Regions from separate parts of the Paenibacillus sp. FSL H7-0716 genome, predicted to be linked through region 1. Evidence: riboswitches for the same ligand, from Rfam matches in the RefSeq annotation. Region 1 holds a riboswitch; each other region holds the start of a gene.
What was found. Region 1 has a riboswitch for thiamine pyrophosphate ahead of thiC (phosphomethylpyrimidine synthase ThiC). Riboswitches for the same ligand answer to the same signal wherever they lie in the genome.

Region 1 (3,127 bases):
CAGGCCAAGATGCTCCTTCGGAGTTACGTAACATAACATTGCTGTACCGAACCAACCAATCATCGCTGCACCTATAGCAGAAGTAATATGATCATAACCAGGCGCGATATCTGTAGTCAGTGGACCTAATGTATAAAAAGGGGCTTCGTTGCAAGTTTCAAGTTGCTTATCCATATTCTCTTTAATCAAGTGCATCGGTACATGTCCTGGACCCTCTACCATCACCTGTACATCATGACTCCAAGCTATAGCTGTTAATTCACCTAACGTCTCTAACTCGGCAAATTGTGCTTCATCATTCGCATCAGCAATCGAACCCGGACGTAATCCATCGCCTAGGGAAAAAGAAACATCGTATAGCTTCATGATTTCACATATCTCTTCAAAATGTGTATATAAAAAGTTCTCTTGATGATGCGCAAGACACCATGCCGCCATGATGGAGCCACCTCTTGAAACAATACCTGTCATACGTTGTGCAGTCAACGGGATATAACGAAGCAGAACCCCCGCATGAATGGTAAAATAATCAACCCCTTGCTCCGCTTGCTCAATGAGCGTATCACGGTACACTTCCCACGTTAAATCTTCCGCTTTTCCATTCACTTTTTCCAACGCTTGATAGATAGGCACCGTTCCAATAGGAACAGGAGAATTGCGGATGATCCACTCGCGTGTAGTGTGGATGTTTTTACCTGTGGAAAGATCCATTATATTATCTGCACCCCAGCGGGTGGCCCATCTCATCTTCTCTACCTCTTCCTCTATGGAGGAGGATACTGCGGAATTTCCTATATTGGCATTGATCTTCACTAAAAAATTTCGTCCAATAATCATCGGTTCACTCTCTGGATGATTGATATTCGCTGGAATGATGGCGCGGCCGCGGGCCACTTCATCTCTTACAAATTCCGGTGCCACATTCTCACGAATCGCAACGTATTCCATTTCGGAAGTAATAATTCCTTTGCGTGCATAATGCATTTGAGAGACATTACGCCCCTTTTTCGCTCGCAAAGTTTTTCTATGGAGCGCTGGAAACACTTCCGCCACAGCTTTTCCCGTTGCATTCCCGTTATCTTCAGGCTTCACGGTTCTTCCTTCGTACGCTTCCGCATCCCCTCGTTCCTCAATCCAGCTTTGACGATTGGGCTCTAACCCCTGACGAATATCAGTATGAATATTAGCATCCGTGTAAGCCCCGCTTGTGTCATAGACATGAATTGGGGCATTCTCCTCTTCGCCGTCTATGCCCGCAGTTGGACTAAGTAAGATCTTCCGCATAGGCACCTGAATATCAGGCCGTGAACCCTTTACATACACTTTTTGACTTGCTGGAAAAGCTGATAAATTGATTGGATCGTTGTTCAATTCGCTTGTCATCTCAATTCCTCCTATAAGGTGATTTGATCAAGCGGAGACGGTCTACTCCCCCACACATAGAAAAGGCCACATCTGTATAAGATGCGGCCTTAGAGTAGACAAATAGAAATAGAGCTCCATTTCCTCCGCTGGCATTATCCAGATCAGGTTTGACGGTCGATAGTTATAACTATCCTCTCAGCCTGGTCCCACCAAGCTCCCGTAACTATATAATTGCTACTTTCAAGTATAACCGAAAAGAGAGAATTATCCAAATCTACTCAAATGTGAGATCAACGTGTACGTTAGTATAGCACCAGTACCCCAAATCCTTCCAGAAGCACCTCGCCCGAGAATGTTGTGCCGCTCAGTAAATCTGTTTTGGTCTCATGAAGATGGATCGTGACAGGAGCCTCACTATAATTAAGCAAAAAAGCATAACTGGAAGAAGCTCCGGTACGAACTTGCAGCTCTACCTCTTCTGGGAGCTCCAGCCAATCTGCTGGCGATTGTAGATCCATTAAATTTATGATCTCAGCCGCTGCCTGTTCATTAAATACGGCTCCGTAATACCAAACCTCACCCTTGCCGCGACGATTTCTAGTTACCGCCGGTTTTCCTGCATAATAATCAGAGGCGTAAACCGCCATCACTTCAACCGAAGCTTCCTCTATTTTGAGAATATCATTAAAGTCATCTGCTCCTGTAACGACTTCGGTCGCGCCCGACCAGCTAATTGTTGTTGGCTGACGACTGCCCTTAACCATTGTGAATTCTTCAACTGTGATCCCGCATAGATCCTTAGCAGCACCTGGGAAAGGACGCATATAACATTGACCGCGCTCATCCTTATAGCCAGTTCTACAGCCGAAGATCAGTTTGCCGCCTTGTTGAACATATTCATCCAGCAGTGCTGCTGTCTCATCTGTCATAATCGCTGGGTGAGGATAGATAAGCACGTCGTACCTTGCAAGCTCCTCCAGCGTTGTTTTTTTGCGTAAATAGAGTACGTCATTCGGGATATGCTTCCGTTGAAGCGCCTTGTACCACTCCTTATTGCTCTTCCACATAAACGGGCCATGCCAAACATCGTATTCTCCATCCCACTCATTGTCATAATCACGAACAATAGCAATGTTAGCCTGATTACGAGTACCGACAAACGCTTGACCTGCTGCTGCCAGCTCCTGACCGATCTGCCCCGCTTCCCGCACTCTCCGGTTAGGTTGATTATGATAGTCATTGATTCCATGCCAATAAATTTCATTGCCCATCGTAGCTGTCCGCCAGCGGAAATATAACACCATATCTGCTCCATGAGCGATCGACTGATAAGTCCATAACCGCATCTGCCCAGGCTTTGGAGAAGGCATATCCATCCGGTTCACCCAGCCACCCGGGCCCGACTGCTGCTCCATAATGCAGAAATTCGGGGATATCGAACGAACAACAGATAACGACAGTCCCCAGCCTCTATCATTCAGCGGATTCTGCTCATTCGGGTCATAAAAAATAGTAGAGAACTGAGGATAGGAATCATAGCTGAAGAAATCCAGCAGTTCATCCGTCATTTCATGGCTATCGAGATGCCCGAACAGACCGTTCGTGGTTACCCACTGCTTAGGGGAAAGTTTACGGATGATATCCGCTTGGTTTTTGGCAAAAGAAATTGTATTGTCCGAAATAAACCGTTTTTCATCCAATGCCTGATGAGGATTGGGTTGCTTCGGTACTGGAGTCGGACGTGGAAGATAGACCTGAGACC
Region 2 (3,127 bases), on a different contig from region 1:
GGCACAGCATCGATGCTGTGCCTTTTTGTATGCGGTGAAGTCCTCTCCACTTACAGCAGTTTACCTCTCACAGTTGTTTATTTCCACTTGCATTGTGGTAAGTAAGATTCGTAAAGCGATTTAAGAAAATGACAAACCCAGCGTATAAACGTGCATAGTTGTGCCATCCTAAGACGATCAGTTAACTATCAATTTGCTTAACGAGAGGAGATAGGGAAGATGTCAGGCAACAATAAACAAGCTACAAAAACCTTACCCCCACAGGAGCAGTATCATCAGCCAGGGATTGAGAGTGAAATGACGCCGCTGCCCAAATACGAGCCGGCAAATTATAAAGCAGCAGGTAAACTGCAAGACAAGGCGGCGTTGATTACCGGTGGAGACAGCGGAATTGGGCGTGCAGTTGCTGTGCTTTTTGCTAAAGAAGGCGCTGATGTGGTCATTTCATATCTTAATGAACACTCAGATGCAGAGGAAACTAAACGTCAGGTCGAGCAGGAAGGCCGCAAATGTATCCTCATTCCAGGTGATATCGGTGACGAGAAATTCTGTAAAGATCTTATTAAACAGACGGTGGAGAGCTTAGGAAAGCTTGATATTCTCATCAATAACGCGGCAGAGCAACATCCGCAAGCTAAGATCGAGGATATTACTTCCGAGCAGCTAGAGCGTACTTTCCGTACGAATATATTTGCGATGTTCTATTTAACAAAAGCAGCTATGCCTCATTTAAAAGCAGGATCTACAATTATAAATACAACTTCAATTACCGCTTATCGCGGAAGCCCGCAGCTGCTGGACTATTCATCAACTAAAGGAGCTATTCTTAGCTTCACACGATCCTTGTCCACGAATCTGGCAGAGAAGGGCATACGGGTAAATGGTGTAGCACCAGGTCCAATCTGGACACCGCTGATTCCCTCTACCTTTGATGCAAAACAGGTTAGCGAGTTCGGAGGTACACAGCCTATGAAACGGCCTGGACAACCAGAGGAGCTGGCACCAGCCTATGTATATCTGGCCTCTGACGATTCCAGTTATGTGACTGGACAGGTTATTCATGTAAATGGTGGCGAGGTAGTAAACGGTTAGATCAGTACAGCTAATGTGAATAAATGGGTGTATTTCAATAAAAAAATATGTTACTATAAACCACGTTAGTATTTTAAAATTGTATATTTATGTCACTAGGGGTGCCGATTGGCTGAGACGGAATGGATTTCCGGACCCTTTGAACCTGATCTGGTTAAGACCAGCGTAGGGAAGTGGAGGACGAATTTCTGTTGTCGGTCTATTTGTAGTGCCGTCTATATACAGATTCTGACTGCCTTCCTTACGGGAGGCAGTTTTTTTGTTTTTACTGACCTATAGGGAAGTGAGAGAGAGGAGATCGCGAGTGGTGCAAGCTGAGATCCATCTAATATCAGACGGCAAGCTGCAGCAAAGACATTTTGTTGAACTAGCTGTCACGGTGCAGACATGGGTCGATTATATTCACTTAAGAGATAAGCAATGTCCTGCACGCGAACTACTCGCTGCGGCACAGGAGCTGTTGGCTGCCGGTATGCCCGCTACCAAACTGATAATCAACGACCGGATCGATGTAGCCTTGGCAGCTGGTGCCGCAGGAATTCAGTTGGCTTGTCACAGTCTGAGCCCGGATACAGCCCGGCGAATTGCACCTCAGCTTCGGCTGGGGAGATCGGTTCATTCTCCGGAAGAAGCGGCGAATGCTTCAGAGCAGGGAGCTGATTATTGCTTGTTTGGTCATGTATTTCCCTCGGATAGCAAGTTAGGGCTGCCCGCACGTGGGCTAGAGCTGCTTGCAGAAACGGTGAAGACCAGCTCTATTCCTGTCATTGCGATTGGCGGAATTAGCCCCGCTAATGCGGCGCAGATCATCAGGAAAGGTGCGGCAGGAGTTGCTGTGATGTCCGGTATTTGCGGAGCGGATGATCCTTATGAGGCCGCCAAAGCTATTCATAAGGCGGTTCATTCATAGCCTGGAGGTAACAGCAGGGCCGAAGGGGGTGATTCAGAATGAAGCTGTTGATTAACGGGAAATCCGCAGAGTGTTCTGGTGGTATTCAAACTATAGCTGATTTGATCAGTCTTCCTGAGTGGTCGGGTCGTCTGATGATCATTGAGCTGAATGGAGAAATTGTCAGTAAGGAGAATTATGAAAGTACTGCTCTGAGCGAGGATGATCGTTTGGAACTGGTGCACTTTGTTGGTGGGGGTTGAGATGGAGCGGTATAGAATTTTGAGAAATTTATAAGAACCAAAGGGAGGTAATTTCATGCATGACCAGTTACATATTGGCGGCATCGAATTAACCAGTAGATTATTTATCGGAACCGGAAAATATAGCCGGAATACGCTGATCCCCGAAGTGATTGCTAGCTCTGGTTCTCAGGTGATCACTGTAGCGCTTCGCCGAGTGGACCCAGAAGCTGGCGCAGAAAATATCATGAACCACATTCCCGGCCATATGACTCTTCTGCCTAATACCTCAGGAGCGCGCACAGCGGAAGAGGCAGTCCGTATTGCGAGATTAGCAAGAGCTGCGGGACTGGGGAACTGGGTCAAGATCGAAGTGATCAATGATCAGAAATACCTGCTTCCAGATAATCTGGAGACCATACGAGCTACAGAGATTTTAGCAGCGGAGGGTTTTGTAGTATTGCCTTATATGAGTCCGGACCTTTCAGCTGCTTTACGTCTGAGAGATGCCGGTGCTGCTGCTGTGATGCCGCTTGGTGCGCCGATCGGGACGAATCGCGGCCTGCGCACCAAGGAGCTTGTGCGTATTCTTATTGAAGAAGTGAATTTGCCAATTATTGTAGATGCCGGGATTGGCAAGCCGTCGGAAGCGGCGGAAGCAATGGAGATGGGGGCCGCTGCTGTTCTGCTTAATACGGCTATTGCAACGGCACGTAATCCGCTCGTCATGGCGGAAGCGTTCCGTGAGGCGATATCCGCTGGCCGTAAAGCTTATTTGGCAGGACTGGGTCCTGTAGAAGAAGTTGCTTTTGCTTCGTCACCGTTGACTGGATTTCTGAACTGAATTGGATAGGTTCACCAAAGGAGGGAGGATTAGCATGAGCTTTTTTGACACACTGGCCCG
Region 3 (3,127 bases), on a different contig from region 1:
TAGCCCAAGGTAAAAGATGCAAAAGCAAAGCAACGATTAGGCCTACACCTGTTCCAATGGGAAAACCAATTAAAGTTAGCCGCAGCGTAGCCATCGTATGAGCCCAAAGACCAGAAGCGTTACTGGTGGATTCACGGGCAATATCAGCAGGACTCGGCAGAATCCAGGCTTCAATATGAAATACAGATACAGATAGCTGCCATACGGTTAAAAAGAAGACGACCGCCACAAGGGGCGGCCATATTAGCTTCCAGGTCGATCTCACGGCCGATATTTCTCCGTCAATTTATCCATGCTGATTCCGTTAGGATTATGAGCGATTTTGATCTGCGAAATTACGCTTGGACTACCTGCTTCGATCAACGCCTCCTGCATCTGACGCACAACCTCCAGCAGTTCGCTAAGCTCACCTTCCATTGTGGTTTCCAGCGGATTCACCTGATGTTTAACACCGGATTTCTGAATGACCTCAATCGCTTTATCTACGTATGGGATGGAATCCTCATTGTTCGGAGTTTTTGGAATTACTTGAATGCTTAGTAAGGTGTTAGCCACAATAATCAATCCTCTCATTTTATAAGGTAAGTTCAAAAAGCCAACTTTGATAACGAAGTAACTCAGGAAGCAAATTCGACATCGAATCTTGAACGAACTTGGGAAGTCCGGTACTCACGTAGCACATCACTACGCTCCGTTCCTCCTTCCTCAAGTAACGTCCAACCTTCTTGGTTCTGAAAGCCGACTTTTTGAGCTCTTAAATTATAAGGTAAGTTCAAAAAGCCAACTTTGATAACGAAGTAACTCAGGAAGCAAACTCGACATCGAATCTTGAACGAACTTGGGAAGTCCGGTACTCACGTAGCACATCACTACACTCCGTTCCTCCTTCCTCAAGTAACGTCCAACCTTCTTGGTTCTGAAGTCCGCTATCTACTCCGCCGGTAAAAAATCATTACTGAATGCACTAGCGGCATCCAGCGGTTTATCCAGCAACTTCAGATCATACATCCAGTCACCGTAATTTTGCCAGACCTCGGTTTTTTGCTCGCCCCAGCGGGCAGCATCGTCCTTGTATTTTGGGCTAAGCCATTTTTGGCTAGCTAGGACAAGGTCGGCGTCCAGGTCAGGAACTGCCTTCGATAACATACCGGCAGCCTCTTCCGGATGATCAATAGCATATTGATAACCTTTTGATGTGGCTTTCATGAAGGCCTTCACCAGCTCAGGATGATCTGCAATTTGCTTCTCACTCGTCGTCAGCACAGGCGTGTAATAATCGAGCTGTGGCGCATAATCCTTTAAGTACAGCATATCCAATGGCTCGCCACGCAACTCAGCCTCAACGCCAGTCCAAGCGTAGAAAATCCAGGCGAAATCAATGTCACGTTTGACGGCGGTAAAATAATCAGCTTCACCGATACTGATCAGCTTCACCTTTTTCACATCGCCACCTTCAGGATCCATGATAGCTTTCATGGCTGCTTCTTCGACCGGTGAGCCCCAGCCTCCGTAGGTTTTACCTTCGAAATCCTTTGGTGATTTAATATTGCGATCTACTGGAGCGGCGAATCCCGACGTATTATGCTGAATAATAGCTGCTATCGAGACAAGGGGCACGCCTTGTAGACGGGCTAGCGTTAATCCTTCTTGGGCGCTGATGCCAAAAGCGGCTTCGCCAGAGGTAACCATAGTATCAGAACCCGCTGCGCCTGGCTGAACGATCTCGACGTCCAGACCTTCTTCAGCGTAGTAACCAAGATCCTTAGCTACGTATAGACCAGTATGATTCGTGTTCGGTGTCCAGTCGAGTGCAACTTTAACTTTGGTGAGCTCTTTTGGAGCATCCGTCCCAGCCGTTGCAGTTGGATCAGTAGCATTTGCTTTGTTTCCGGCTGTATTCCCATTGTTGCCGCCGCATCCGGCAATGGCAAGAATGAGTACACAGGTGAGGCACAACGTAAGTGCTTTTTTGAGGTGCATGTCTTCTTCTCTCCTTTAAGGTTACAAGAATCCCGTCTTCCCAACATGAACCGTAAAGTGTAGTATGTACGTTTTTCTACATCTTTTAGTGATCTTACAAAAAAAGCGCCCCGAGTGATCGGGACGCTGGCTTGGCGCAAGGTTAGTCAAGGTCACAGGGACCAGAACCAATTGGCGATTCCTACGCTGGCATTATCCAGATCAGGTATAAGGGTCAGTATCTTGTGGGATACAATCTCAGCCGGCCAATTCCAGCACCCCTGGTTCTATGAAGTTAACGGGTATTTCTATGTGCAATATAAGTAAGCATAAGTTCTGTACCCATACTTTATATCTTATATTTCTCGCATACGGTGTATTATAGACGGCTGTACTCGGAATGTCTAGTAGTGCACTCCTGAATTTTTCCAATCCAGTAGTTTCTTTTTTGCTAGTCTAGATCTTTATATTTTTTGCGGTGACGCCGTTTAAGCTCACTAACCAGCGCCCCTAGCGTGAGGACAACGCTGATCAGAATCCCGCTCATGATCACGAAGAGGGCAAGAAATTCAAAGGGGGAATATCCAATCATTTTACTCCATTGAATCTTTCCATCCAGATCGTCAATGACCTGATTCATGCCGTAAATCCCGCTTACTACCGTAAATACAGTGAGAATCATCAGCAGATTATCCCGTCGCTTGGATTGAAACTTATCCTGATACTGAAACAGGTCATTTAAGGTTTCTTTCACTTCCTCGAACAAAGCGTCGTTTCCGTATACTTTACGCAGCTGAAGAAATATCTCCCGGCCCTGCGACTGGGAAATCAACTCCAAGAAGTAGAACTTTGCCGAGAACTTATTAATGGAGTAGATTAGATTGTCTATTTCCTCATAATCATGATTAATCCGAAGTCGGGAGTGCATATTGGCAAGCTTTAGCAGAACGATTTTGTGGAAAATATTGAGTAAAAATCCGTAATAATATTGCCCGTACATCTGGTTGGCTAGACTAACAGCAATTTCCTGTTCAGCGCGGGTCATGCAGCAAAAAGTCTGCTCATTCATCATATAATACGTGTCTGGACCCCAGCGATTATAGGAGTGTTCATGACAATAGTTCGCAATATATGCTGGATCGCTGGCACTGGCATAGGGCTTTCCGTT
Region 4 (3,127 bases), on a different contig from region 1:
CTGACCGCTTTCACCAGCTCATCATTGCCTTTCAGGAATACCGCGGCACTTTGTGATCCTTCAGGAATCTCGTCAACCACTTTAATTTTTGCATCTGGTTTTTGTTTTTTCAGATCCAGATAAGACAAGCCATCATTCACAGTTGCATCAATACGTCCCGAAGTCAGCAGGTCCATCGCTTGATTGAAACCGTCCGTAGCTACGATTTCAGCACCGTTCTCACGAGCGATGTCGGATAAGTTACTTGTCAGGGATTGTCCGGCTTTTTTACCCTTTAGATCAGCAAAGTTCTTAATCTCCTCATTGTTTTCGCTCACGATCAATACTGCCTTGGATACAATATAGGGTTCAGAGAAATCATATTTCACTTTGCGATCTTCGTTAATGGAAACTTCATTGAAAATGACATCAAACCGTTTCGCATCCATCCCAGCAAAAATACCATCCCACTGAGTTTCAAAAAATTCAGCTTCAACACCTAAACGTTTGGCTACTTCTTCGGAAATTTCTACGTCAAAACCAGTCAATTTCCCCGCAGTGTCATGATAAGTAAAAGGTGCATAAGTCCCTTCTGTACCTATCCGCAATTTGCCGCTGGCCTTCACAGCCTCTAAACTGTTTTGCGCTGAAGATGCTGCTCCACCATTCGTTCCAGCTGTTGGTTCAGCAGCCGTATTGGTATTCGAATTATTGCCGCAAGCCGCTACAAGGACCACGGTTAACGCCAATATAATAGTTAAACTCCATTTTTTCATTATTAAATCCCCTCTCTCTATCCGGTTTTTTTCCGGTAAATTGAATAGTACACTGCCATCACATGATCGTCAATACTTTTTTTCCGATTATATACATCGGAATTGTAATATTAACTAGATTTCTACTTATATCTTACCCAATCTTGGATTAATCCTTCACTTCTTTCTCTCTTTACTTCTCAGAAAGATATGGTATATTTATAAACAAATTAATATGGACCTGTTATTTCACTAGGGGAGTCGGCCGACTGAGACGGAGCTTCAAGCTCCGGACCCTTGGAACCTGATCTGGATCATACCAGCGGAGGGAAGTGGAGCGGAATTTTCATCAAGCATGTTTAGTGTTATTATGCAGAATGAACTTTTTGACCCATTCATTTCCTCTGGAAATGAATGGGTCTTTATTTGTTTAGGCGCTCCACAAAAATATTAGGAGGTTAGATCATCACGACCATTTTATCTATTCAAGGCCTAACCTACTCTTTTCCGGAAACTGAACAACCCCCTGTATTCGCAAATCTATCCATGGATATCAGGCAAGGGGAATTCGTCTCCGTAGTAGGGGCTAGCGGATGCGGGAAAAGTACATTTTTCAAAACGATTGCCGGTTTACTCGAACCTACTCACGGAAAAATAAAACTCTCTACGCACCCCTCAACCGCTAGTCGTTTAGGCCAGATCGCTTATATGCCTCAGCAGGATTTATTGCTGCCTTGGAGAACAGTGCTCGACAACTGCCTTTTGCCCTGGGAGATCAAGCCCAGATTTAGTAAACAGGATACGATCACTCAGATTCGGGAAATGTTGGTCCGCTTCGGCTTAGCAGATGTAGAGAAGGCTTATCCCCATGAACTTTCGGGAGGAATGAAACAGCGAGTCGCATTTCTGCGCACCTTAGTGGCTGGAGGCGGAAGTGGTCTTATGCTGCTGGATGAGCCCTTTGGTGCTCTCGATGCCATGACCAAACGTGAGATACACCGTTGGCTGTTGGAGTTATGGGGTGAACTGAATCAGACGATTATGCTCATCACTCATGATCTGGAAGAAGCACTATTGCTCAGTGACCGGATTTATTTATTATCTGGCGGTGCGCACAGCGAATTACAGGAGATCGTTGTCGATCTACCAAAGCCAAGACATTATAAGATGAACTATGAACCCCGGTTTATAGCACTACGGGCAGAGTTGGAGCGAAGATTGCATGCAACGTATACCTTTTAAAAAACATCTAGACAATTATGGTCCCTTCGTTCTTCTGGTACTGCTCATTCTTGTAATCTGGGAGTCAGCTGTTCGCCTTCACATGATTCCAGCCTTTATTCTCCCTGCACCTTCATCTATTGGCTTCGCATTGATCGAGCACAGGCAATTATTATTCGGACAGCATTTATTGGCAACGTTACAGGAGATACTGGTGGGTTTTGTCCTTTCTGTGGTTTGTGGTGTATTGCTGGGCACTGGAATGTTCCTGTATCGCCCCATAGAAAAGACCATCTATCCCTTCCTTATCATTAGCCAGACGATCCCATTAATTGCGCTATCCCCCATTTTTATTATGTGGTTCGGATATTCGCTGTGGAGCAAAGTGGCTGTGGTGTTTTTGACGGCTTTTTTTCCAGTCGTAGTGAGTACATATGATGGACTTCGTACAAGTGGCCAGACCTACAAGGACTTATTATTAACATTTGGTGCAAACCGCTGGCAGCTGCTTGTCAAAACCCAAATTCCACTGGCGTTGCCTGCCTTTTTCTCTGGCTTAAAGCTGTCCATTGTATACTGCGTCATCGGAGCTACTATCGGGGAATGGCTCGGCGGCAGTAAAGGACTCGGTTACTTCAGCCGCAGAATGGCCGGAAATATGCAGAGCGATGAAATGTTCGCGGCTGTATTTCTGTTGTCCGCGCTTGGTGTTGTGCTTTTTCTGGCGATAGCTTTACTCGAACAATTATTTTTAAAGAAAAGAGGATCTAACCAATGAATCAATTAAAATCCCCACAACGAGGACTTATTTCTGTATTTCTAGTATGCACACTTTTGCTCTTAAGCAGCTGCGGGAAGGCAGACAAGCTAAATAACAACTCCCAAACCGGTTCCTCCAATACCGAAAATAAGCAGTCACACAAGCTGACGATTATGCTTGATTGGTATCCCAATGCCGTTCATTCCTTTCTATACGCTGCGCAACAGCAAGGTTTTTTCCAAGAGGAAGGTTTGGATGTCGAGATCAAAATGCCTGCGGACAGCAATGATGCCCTAAAGCTTGTAGCAGCAAATCAAATTGATCTAGCGCTCAGCTATCAGCCTCAGGTGCTTATGGCACGCGGCGAGAAAATCCCTGTACGTTCGATTGCAGCAATCGTGCGGCATCCACT

Region 2: it holds a riboswitch for thiamine pyrophosphate, as region 1 does, so the genes downstream of both, MHH60_RS20000 (thiamine phosphate synthase) here and thiC (phosphomethylpyrimidine synthase ThiC) in region 1, are expected to answer to the same signal.
Region 3: it holds a riboswitch for thiamine pyrophosphate, as region 1 does, so the genes downstream of both, MHH60_RS11605 (ABC transporter substrate-binding protein) here and thiC (phosphomethylpyrimidine synthase ThiC) in region 1, are expected to answer to the same signal.
Region 4: it holds a riboswitch for thiamine pyrophosphate, as region 1 does, so the genes downstream of both, MHH60_RS09525 (ABC transporter ATP-binding protein) here and thiC (phosphomethylpyrimidine synthase ThiC) in region 1, are expected to answer to the same signal.

The regions. Positions count from the first base shown of each region.
Region 1 is NZ_JBBODA010000006.1:154,531-157,657, forward strand. It holds gene thiC (phosphomethylpyrimidine synthase ThiC) at 1-1,383, opposite strand, end outside; TPP riboswitch at 1,487-1,596, opposite strand; gene MHH60_RS10380 (beta-galactosidase) at 1,668-3,127, opposite strand, start outside.
Region 2 is NZ_JBBODA010000016.1:125,322-128,448, reverse strand. It holds gene MHH60_RS20005 (SDR family oxidoreductase) at 220-1,092, shown strand; TPP riboswitch at 1,180-1,281, shown strand; gene MHH60_RS20000 (thiamine phosphate synthase) at 1,400-2,002, shown strand; gene thiS (sulfur carrier protein ThiS) at 2,041-2,244, shown strand; gene MHH60_RS19990 (thiazole synthase) at 2,300-3,067, shown strand; gene thiH (2-iminoacetate synthase ThiH) at 3,102-3,127, shown strand, end outside.
Region 3 is NZ_JBBODA010000007.1:74,792-77,918, reverse strand. It holds gene MHH60_RS11615 (ABC transporter permease) at 1-265, opposite strand, end outside; gene MHH60_RS11610 (thiamine-binding protein) at 262-555, opposite strand; gene MHH60_RS11605 (ABC transporter substrate-binding protein) at 931-1,980, opposite strand; TPP riboswitch at 2,142-2,252, opposite strand; gene MHH60_RS11600 (hypothetical protein) at 2,411-3,127, opposite strand, start outside.
Region 4 is NZ_JBBODA010000005.1:274,234-277,360, reverse strand. It holds gene MHH60_RS09530 (amino acid ABC transporter substrate-binding protein) at 1-755, opposite strand, end outside; TPP riboswitch at 979-1,082, shown strand; gene MHH60_RS09525 (ABC transporter ATP-binding protein) at 1,281-1,976, shown strand; gene MHH60_RS09520 (ABC transporter permease) at 1,957-2,733, shown strand; gene MHH60_RS09515 (ABC transporter substrate-binding protein) at 2,730-3,127, shown strand, end outside.